Regions from separate parts of the Streptomyces sp. NPDC052107 genome, predicted to be linked through region 1. Evidence: predicted binding sites of a transcription regulator. Region 1 holds the regulator's gene; each other region holds the start of a gene.
The links. The regulator HrcA, encoded in region 1, represses chaperone genes, less so after heat shock. The targets are predictions, from matches to a motif close to TTNGCACTCNGNNNNNCNGAGTGCNAA.
Positions count from the first base shown of each region.

Region 2: groL (chaperonin GroEL) is a predicted target of HrcA. The motif match lies at 1,506-1,532, and genes of this name have one in related genera.
Region 3: groES (co-chaperone GroES) is a predicted target of HrcA. The motif match lies at 1,709-1,735, and genes of this name have one in related genera.

Region 1 covers NZ_JBFAWG010000022.1:70,982-74,255, reverse strand. The annotation lists gene dnaJ (molecular chaperone DnaJ) at 1-1,114, opposite strand, end outside; gene hrcA (heat-inducible transcriptional repressor HrcA) at 1,115-2,131, opposite strand; gene AB0M27_RS23985 (MBL fold metallo-hydrolase) at 2,302-3,024, shown strand; gene AB0M27_RS23980 (DUF3097 domain-containing protein) at 3,059-3,274, shown strand, end outside.
Region 2 covers NZ_JBFAWG010000003.1:183,420-186,693, forward strand. The annotation lists gene groL (chaperonin GroEL) at 1-1,342, opposite strand, end outside; gene AB0M27_RS04625 (cold-shock protein) at 1,670-1,876, opposite strand; gene AB0M27_RS04630 (MoaD/ThiS family protein) at 2,308-2,583, opposite strand; gene thrC (threonine synthase) at 2,580-3,274, opposite strand, start outside.
Region 3 covers NZ_JBFAWG010000013.1:174,593-177,866, reverse strand. The annotation lists gene AB0M27_RS17625 (polysaccharide deacetylase family protein) at 1-691, shown strand, start outside; gene AB0M27_RS17620 (polysaccharide deacetylase family protein) at 688-1,548, shown strand; gene groES (co-chaperone GroES) at 1,882-2,190, shown strand; gene groL (chaperonin GroEL) at 2,313-3,274, shown strand, end outside.

The DNA of each region.
Region 1 (3,274 bases):
TCAGCCGCGAGAACAACCCCTGCTGCCCCGGCTGGAACTGCCCCTGGGGCCGCTCCTCGCCGCGCAGCTTGGCCAGCTCGCGCAGCAGGTGCTCCTGTTCGGGGTCCAGCTTGGTCGGGGTCTGCACCTCGACGTGCACGATCAGGTCGCCCCGGCCGCCGCCGCGCAGATGCGTGACACCCCGGTTGTGCAGCGGGATCGACTGGCCGGACTGGGTGCCGGGCCGGATGTCGACCTCCTCCATACCGTCCAGCGTCTCCAGCGGCACCTTGGTGCCGAGGGCCGCCGCGGTCATCGGGATGGTGACCGTGCAGTGCAGGTCGTCGCCGCGCCGCTGGAAGGTCGCGTGCGGCAGCTCGTGGATCTCGACGTACAGGTCACCGGCCGGACCGCCGCCCGGCCCGACCTCGCCCTCGCCGGCGAGCTGGATCCGCGTGCCGTTGTCGACACCGGCCGGGATCTTCACGGTCAGGGTGCGGCGGGAGCGGACGCGGCCGTCGCCGGCGCACTCCGGGCACGGGGTCGGCACGACGGTCCCGAAGCCCTGGCACTGCGGGCAGGGACGCGAGGTCATGACCTGGCCGAGGAAGGACCGGGTGACCTGCGAGACCTCACCGCGGCCACGGCACATGTCACACGTCTGGGCGGTCGTACCGGGCGCCGCGCCCTCGCCGTTACAGGTGTTGCAGACGACCGCGGTGTCGACCTGGATGTCCTTGGTCGTCCCGAAGGCCGCCTCGTCCAGCTCGACCTCGATGCGGATCATCGCGTCCTGGCCGCGCCGGGTGCGCGAGCGCGGGCCGCGCTGCGACGCCGTACCGAAGAACGCGTCCATGATGTCGGAGAAGTTGCCGAAGCCACCGGCCCCGAAGCCGCCCGCGCCGGCGCCGCCCGCCTGCGACAGCGGGTCGCCGCCGAGGTCGTAGACCTGCTTCTTCTGCGGGTCCGAGAGCACCTCGTAAGCGGCGTTGATCTCCTTGAACCGCTCCTGGGTCTTCGGGTCCGGGTTGACGTCCGGGTGCAGCTCGCGCGCGAGCCGGCGGAACGCCTTCTTGATCTCATCCTGCGACGCGTCGCGGCGCACGCCGAGAACGGCGTAGTAGTCCGTGGCCACTTACGACTCCGCCAGGATCTGTCCGACGTACCGTGCCACTGCGCGTACCGCTCCCATCGTTCCCGGATAGTCCATGCGGGTCGGTCCGACCACGCCGAGCTTGGCAACCGCCTCGCCGCCCGAACCGTAGCCGACCGACACCACGGAGGTGGAGTTGAGCCCCTCGTGGGCGTTCTCGTGCCCGATGCGCACCGTCACGCCCGGATCCTTCGCCTCGCCCAGGAGCTTGAGGAGCACGACCTGCTCCTCCAGGGCCTCCAGGACGGGCCGGATCGTGAGGGGAAAGTCATGCCCGAAGCGGGTGAGATTGGCGGTACCGCCGATCATCAACCGCTCCTCGTTCTCCTCGACCAGCGTCTCCAGAAGAGTGGAGAGCACCGTCGAGACCGTACCGCGGTCCTCGGGGTCGAAGGCCTCCGGCAGGTCCTCGACCAGCGTCGGCACGTCCGTGAACCGGCGGCCCGCGACCCGGCTGTTCAGCCGCGCCCGCAGATCGGCGAGGGAGGCCTCGCCGAAGGGCGCCGGGCAGTCGACCATCCGCTGCTCGACCCGGCCGGTGTCCGTGATCAGCACGAGCATCACGCGCGCGGGGGCGAGCGAGAGCAGCTCCACGTGCCGCACGGTGGACCGGGTCAGGGACGGGTACTGCACGACGGCGACCTGCCGGGTCAGCTGCGCGAGCAGCCGCACGGTCCGCGCCACCACGTCGTCGAGGTCGACGGCGCCCTCCAGGAAGTTCTGGATGGCGCGCCGCTCGGGCGCGGTCATGGGCTTGACGCCCGCCAGCTTGTCCACGAACAGCCGATAGCCCTTGTCCGTGGGGATCCGCCCGGCGCTGGTGTACGGCTGGGCGATGTACCCCTCGTCCTCCAGGGCCGCCATGTCGTTACGGACCGTCGCCGGGGACACGCCGAGGCTGTGCCGCTCGGTCAGGGCCTTCGACCCGACCGGCTCCTCGGTGCCGACGTAGTCCTGGACGATGGCGCGCAGTACCTGAAGCCTGCGTTCACTCAGCATTCGCGCGCACCTCCAGCACGTCCCCTCGGTTCCAGTCGGCCCTGCGGTTCGTCCGCCTGGCACTCTTCGCATGCGAGTGCCAGCGTTCCCCGGCCCAGTGTACGGCTGTCGGGTACGCCCAGGGCAAGGTCGGTGCGGTCCCGGCGGCTCGTGCGGCTAGCGTCGCCGGTATGACGGTGACTTGGGAAGAGCTGGGGTGGGAACGGCTGGCCCCGGGGGTCGGCCGGTGCCGGCTGCCCGGCTGGGACTGCACGGCCGGGCTGATCCTCGGGGAGGGTACGGCGCTGATGGTGGACGCCGGCTCCAGCCTGGCCGAGGGCGCGCGGCTGCGGAGACAGGCCGAGGAACTGACCGGCGGCCGTGTGACCCATCTCGCGCTGACCCACCCCCACTTCGACCATGTCCTCGGGGCGGCGGCCTTCGCGGGGGCGGAGCTGTACGGGGCGGTGGGCGTCGACGCGGTACTGGCGTACGAGCGCCACGAGCTGCGCACGGACGCCGTGAGAAACGGACTCGCGGCGGCGGACGCGGACGAGGCGGTGGACGCGCTGGTGCCGCCCGGCCATCTGGTCTGCGGCGAGTGGACGCTGGACCTCGGGGGCGGCCGGCAGGTTCTGCTGGCGAACGTGGGTCCGGGGCATACCGCGCATGATCTGGCGGTGCTGGTCCCAGGAGATCCCGAGGTGGTGTTCTGCGGTGACCTGGTCGAGGAGTCCGGCGAACCCCAGGCGGGCCCGGACGCGCTCCCGTCCCGCTGGCCGGACGCCTTGGACCGGCTCCTGTCCCTGGGTGGCGAGGACGCGCTGTACGTGCCCGGTCACGGAGCGGTGGTGGACGCGGCGTTCGTCCGAAGGCAGCGCGACGAGCTGGCGGCCCGTTTCGGCGTGTCGTGAGCGCGGCCGTACGGCTTCTCCTATCGTCACTCGAATGCGCCAGTACTCCGCCGACCTGACCCCGCCGTGGAAGAAGCCGAAGGCCGTGCCGGAGGTACCGGCGGAGCCGGGCCTGGTGGTGGAGGAGCCCGGCACCGGGTTCTGCGGGGCGGTGATCCGCTGCGAGGCGGGCACGGTGACCCTTGAGGACCGCTTCGGCAAGCACCGGGTGTTCCCGCTGGAGCCGCGGGGCTTTCTGCTGGAGGGGCGG
Region 2 (3,274 bases), on a different contig from region 1:
GCGGGGCCTCCAGGGCGACGCGCACGGCGTTGGCGCCGGTCGCCTCGTCACCTTCCAGGTCCAGCTTCTCGAAGACCGAGGAGGCCTGGATGAGCGCCACGCCACCACCGGCGACGATGCCCTCCTCGACGGCCGCCTTCGCGTTGCGGACGGCGTCCTCGATGCGGTGCTTGCGCTCCTTGAGCTCCACCTCGGTGGCGGCACCGGCCTTGATGACCGCGACACCGCCGGCGAGCTTCGCCAGGCGCTCCTGCAGCTTCTCGCGGTCGTAGTCCGAGTCGCTGTTCTCGATCTCGGCGCGGATCTGGTTGACGCGGCCGCCCACCTGCTCCGAGGAGCCGGCACCGTCGACGATGGTGGTCTCGTCCTTGGTGATGACGACCTTGCGGGCGCGGCCCAGGAGGTCCAGGGTCGCGTTCTCCAGCTTGAGGCCGACCTCCTCGGAGATGACCTCGCCGCCCGTGAGGATGGCGATGTCGCCGAGCATGGCCTTGCGGCGGTCACCGAAGCCCGGGGCCTTGACGGCGACGGACTTGAAGGTGCCGCGGATCTTGTTGACGACCAGGGTCGACAGGGCCTCGCCCTCGACGTCCTCGGCGATGATCAGCAGCGGCTTGCCCGACTGCATGACCTTCTCCAGGAGCGGGAGCAGGTCCTTGACGGAGCCGATCTTGGAGTTGGCGATGAGGATGTACGGGTCCTCGAGCGACGCCTCCATGCGCTCCATGTCGGTCGCGAAGTAGGCGGAGATGTAGCCCTTGTCGAAGCGCATACCCTCGGTGAGCTCCAGCTCCAGGCCGAAGGTGTTGCTCTCCTCGACGGTGATGACGCCTTCCTTGCCGACCTTGTCCATGGCCTCGGCGATCAGCTCGCCGATCTGGGTGTCGGCGGCGGAGATGGACGCGGTGGAGGCGATCTGCTCCTTGGTCTCGACGTCCTTCGCCTGCTCCAGCAGGGCGGCGGAGACGGCCTCGACGGCCTTCTCGATACCGCGCTTCAGGGCCATCGGGTTGGCGCCGGCGGCGACGTTGCGCAGGCCTTCCTTGACCAGGGCCTGGGCGAGAACGGTCGCGGTGGTCGTACCGTCACCGGCGACGTCGTCCGTCTTCTTGGCGACTTCCTTGACCAGCTCGGCGCCGATCTTCTCGTACGGGTCCTCGAGCTCGATCTCCTTGGCGATGGAGACACCATCGTTGGTGATCGTGGGGGCGCCCCACTTCTTCTCGAGGACGACGTTGCGGCCCTTGGGGCCGAGCGTCACCTTCACGGCGTCCGCGAGCTGGTTCATGCCGCGCTCGAGGCCGCGCCGCGCCTCCTCGTCGAACGCGATGATCTTGGCCATGTGAAGTGGTCCCTCCAGGACTGGGGGTGATTCCTTCGGACCGCGCCCGCGCCCGCGACGGACGGCTCGCCGGCCTTGTGGTTCCTTGCCCCACCCGGCCTGCGGGCCTCACCGACCCGGTCCTTCACTGTCACTCTCACCTTCAGAGTGCTAACGCCAATGATTAGCACTCGGCATGGTCGAGTGCAAGCGCCTACGGGGGTACGGCACCCCCGTCAGCCGCCCGCGAACACGCGCACCCCGGGCATGACGAAGGGCCCGCACCCCGAGTGAGGTGCGAGCCCTTCGAAGATGAACGAAGAACGTCGCTGACAGTCGACGCGTGCTTCAGCTGGTCGCCAGCCGGACCATGTCCGCCTGCGGGCCCTTCTGGCCCTGCGAGATCTCGAAGTCGACCCGCTGCCCCTCTTCCAGGGTGCGGTAACCGTCCATCTGGATCGCGCTGTAGTGGACGAAAACATCCGCACCACCGTCGACCGCGATGAAGCCGTACCCCTTCTCCGCGTTGAACCACTTGACGGTGCCCTGAGCCATGCCTAACTCCCCTATTACTGGCCCTTGCACAGATCCACACTTCGCGGACCCGGGTCAGACCTCACCCCCCATCGGTCGGGGGCGTGCGCCGGAACGCGTCGACCGCGGCTGAATGTATCTGTCCAACTGCCGTCTGCAACAGGTCAATCGGACGAGAATTCTGGACGGGAACGGTCCGGAATGTGCGGAGAATTCGCCTGACTTCAGGGCAAGTCAGGCTCCACAAACCGCCACAAAAGCCGCATAAAACCCGCGCACTTTGGCTACTTCTTGTCGGGCGTGCGGCATGAATACAGGGCCCTTGACCGGTGGTCCGAGAGCGCGTTCCCCAACTCTACCGCGCTCAATCACACAGAATTGCCTCCTCCGCTTCTCTCACGGAGGAGGCAATTCGATGAACAATGCGTAACTGACGTTACCCTAGGTAACGATCAGCCGCCGGCGACGGCCGGAATGATCGAGACGCCGGCGCCGTCCGGGGTCGCCGTCTCCAGGCCCTGCTCGAAGCGCACGTCGTCGTCGTTGACGTAGACGTTGACGAACCGGCGCAGCTTGCCCTGGTCGTCCAGGACGCGCGCGGCGATGCCGGTGTGGTTCTTCTCCAGGTCGGCGATGACCTCGGCGAGGGTCGCGCCCTCCGCGGCGACCTCGGCCTGCCCGCCGGTGTAGGTGCGCAGGATGGTAGGGATGCGAACGGTCACGCTCATGCGAGGCCAGCCTCTCGGAAGGAGTCCAGGGTCGGTCGGATGGTGGCGGTGAGGCCGGTCCCGGCCACCGCGTCCAGCGTCTTGAGTCCATCGCCGGTGTTGAGGACGACCGTGGTCTTCGCCGGGTCCAGGACGCCGTCCTTGAGCAGCTTGCGGGTGACGCCGACGGTCACACCGCCCGCCGTCTCCGCGAAGATGCCCTCGGTGCGGGCCAGCAGCTTGATGGCGTCGACGACTTCCTCGTCCGTCACGTCCTCCACGGCACCGCCGGTGCGGCGCGCGATGTCCAGGACGTACGGCCCGTCGGCCGGGTTGCCGATGGCGAGGGACTTGGCGATGGTGTTCGGCTTCTGGGGCCGTACGACGTCGTGCCCGGCCTTGAAGGCGGTGGACACCGGTGAGCAGCCCTCGGCCTGCGCACCGAAGATCTTGTACGGCTTGTCCTCGACCAGACCGAGCTTGATCAGCTCCTGCAGACCCTTGTCGATCTTCGTGAGCTGGGAGCCGGAGGCGATCGGGACCACGATCTGGTCGGGCAGCCGCCAGCCGAGCTGCTCGCAGATCTCGTACGCGAGGGTCTTGGAGCCCTCCGCGTAGTACGGCCGCAGGTTGACGTTGACGAAGCCCCAGCCCTCGCCGGCCGGGTCACCGATCAGCTCGGAGCAGAAGCGGTTCACGTCGTCGTAGTTGC
Region 3 (3,274 bases), on a different contig from region 1:
GGGGCTGGTGCAGGTCCCGCTGACGCCGCCCCCGCCCCCCGAGCGGAAACCGGAGATCACCGCGCGGGCCGGCTTCGAGGTGAGCCACCAGCAGGACTGGGACCTGCCACCGGTCTTCACCACGATCCCCACCCGGCAGAAGATCGTCTTCCTCACCATCGACGACGGCTCGGAGAAGGACCCGAAGTTCCTGCGGATGATGCGGGACCTGAAGATCCCGTACACCGCGTTCCTCAGCAACTACCTGGTCAAGGACGACTACGGCTACTTCCGCACGATGCAGTCCTACGGCCACACCCTCGGCAACCACACCCTGCACCACCCCTACCTGCCGGGCCTGTCCTACGAGGAGCAGAAGACCGAGATCTGCGAGATGCAGGACATCATGGAGAAGCAGTTCGGCAAGCGCCCGACGGTCTTCCGCCCGCCTTACGGCAACTACAACCAGGACACCCTGCGCGCCGCCAAGTCCTGCGGCATCAAGTACGCGCCGATCTGGAACGAGGAGGTCTACGTCGACCACTGGGAGTACCGCGAGGACGACCAGAGGATGCGCCGCGGCGACATCGTCCTCACCCACTTCCGCGGCCGCTCCGACTGGAACGGCACGATGGTCGACGACATGCGCCGCTTCCTGGACAAGGTCACGCGCGAGGGCTACGCCGTGGCCCGCCTGGAGGACTACCTGTGAGGGCGGGGGCGGGGTACCCGAGAGCGGGTTCCGGGCGGCGCCGCCCGGGCCGGTACTCCGTCGCGCTCCTCGCCTCGGCCCTCCTTCTCGCCGGCTGCGCCCAGTCCGTCGACCCCCTCGAACGCCTCGGCAGGAAGGCCGCCGAGGGAGTACGCCCGCACGGACCCGGTTCCGACCAGACCTACCGCCGCTGGGGCCTGACCGAGCCCCTCGCCCGCCCGCCCCTGCACCCCGCCGACACCCTCGCCCTCTCCCCGCAGGGGGGCCGCGCCCTGCCCCGCATCGTGGACCACGTCCCCACCCGCGACCGGGTCGTCTTCCTCACCTACGACGACGGCGCCGAGAAGGACCCCCGCTTCGTGGACATGGTCCGCGAACTCCGGCTGCCGGTCAGCATGTTCCTCACCGACAGCATCGCCGGCCCCGGCTACGGCCACTTCGCCCGCCTGCACCGGCTCGGCGCCGGCATCCAGAACCACACCCTCGACCACCGCGCGCTCGCCGGGCTGCCGTACGCCGGGCAGCGCGCCGAGATCTGCGGCCAGCAGGACCGGCTCCGCTCCCGCCTGGGCGCCCACCCCCGCCTCTTCCGCCCGCCGTACGCCTCGTACGACACCACCACGCTGCACGCGGCGGCCCACTGCGGCATCTCCACGGTCGTCCTCTGGCGCGCCGCGATGACCCCGGCCGACCTCGTCTACACCCACGGCGAACACCACCTCCGCCCCGGCGACATCATCCTCGTCGGCCCGGACGAGACGACGGGCCCGAGCCTGCGGGAGCGCACGACGCGGGTGCTGCGCAGGGTGCAGCAGCGGGGGCTGACGGTCGGGCGCCTGGAGGACTACCTGCAGTAAACGCGGCCGGTCTGGGGGCGCCCCCTCTGGGGGAATCCGAGGACGAGGGCCGAAGGCCCGACAGCGGGGGCCTGGGGGCGGCAGCCCCCGGAACGGCCGGGCAACACCGGCCCACCAGGAACCCGGCGCGGACAGGATTCGGCCGACGCGCCGCACGGCATTGGCACTCCGCTTGACCGAGTGCTAATCGCGGTCATAGTCTCGGCTCTGGCACTCACCCCTGGAGAGTGCCAACAAAGCGACGGGCAGGTCCGGCACCCGCGACGACGGATCGACCTGGTCGCCACCTCAGACAGTTAACCCCGTGAGATCTCCGAAGGGGGAGGTCGGATCGTGACGACCGCCAGCTCCAAGGTTGCCATCAAGCCGCTCGAGGACCGCATCGTGGTCCAGCCGCTGGACGCCGAGCAGACCACGGCCTCTGGCCTGGTCATCCCGGACACCGCGAAGGAGAAGCCCCAGGAGGGCGCCGTCCTCGCCGTGGGCCCGGGCCGGTTCGAGAACGGCGAGCGCCTTCCGCTCGACGTCAAGGTCGGCGACGTCGTCCTCTACAGCAAGTACGGCGGCACCGAGGTGAAGTACAACGGCGAGGAGTACCTCGTCCTCTCGGCTCGCGACGTGCTCGCGATCATCGAGAAGTAATCACCTCGAGCATTCTTTTGCTCCTCAGCTGCGCCCCTGGCCCCCGCGACCGATAACGAAGCCGGGCGCCCGGGGCGCAGTTGTCTTACCACCCACAGATTTCCGAGAGGGCTCCCGCTGTCATGGCGAAGATCCTGAAGTTCGACGAGGACGCCCGTCGCGCCCTCGAGCGCGGCGTCAACAAGCTGGCCGACACGGTGAAGGTGACGATCGGCCCCAAGGGCCGCAACGTCGTCATCGACAAGAAGTTCGGCGCCCCCACCATCACCAACGACGGTGTCACGATCGCCCGCGAGGTCGAGATCGAGGACCCGTACGAGAACCTCGGCGCGCAGCTGGTGAAGGAGGTGGCGACCAAGACCAACGACATCGCTGGTGACGGCACCACCACCGCCACCGTGCTGGCCCAGGCGCTGGTGCGCGAGGGCCTGAAGAACGTCGCCGCCGGCGCCTCCCCGGCCGCCCTGAAGAAGGGCATCGACGCGGCCGTCGCCGCCGTCTCCGAGGAACTCCTCGCTTCGGCCCGCCCGATCGACGAGAAGTCCGACATCGCCGCCGTGGCCGCGCTGTCCGCCCAGGACCAGCAGGTCGGCGAGCTCATCGCCGAGGCGATGGACAAGGTCGGCAAGGACGGTGTCATCACCGTCGAGGAGTCCAACACCTTCGGTCTGGAGCTGGACTTCACCGAGGGCATGGCCTTCGACAAGGGCTACCTGTCGCCGTACTTCGTGACGGACCAGGAGCGCATGGAGGCCGTCCTCGACGACCCGTACATCCTCATCAACCAGGGCAAGATCAGCTCCATCCAGGACCTGCTGCCGCTGCTGGAGAAGGTCATCCAGGCCGGCGCCTCCAAGCCGCTGCTGATCATCGCCGAGGACGTCGAGGGCGAGGCCCTGTCGACCCTGGTCGTCAACAAGATCCGCGGCACCTTCAACGCCGTCGCGGTGAAGGCCCCCGGCTTCGGCGACCGCCGCAAGGCGATGCTGCAGGACATGGCGATCCTCACCGGCGCCACCGTCATCTCCGAGGAGGTCGGCCTCAAGCTCGACCAGGTCGGCATCGACGTGCTCGGCTCCGCCCG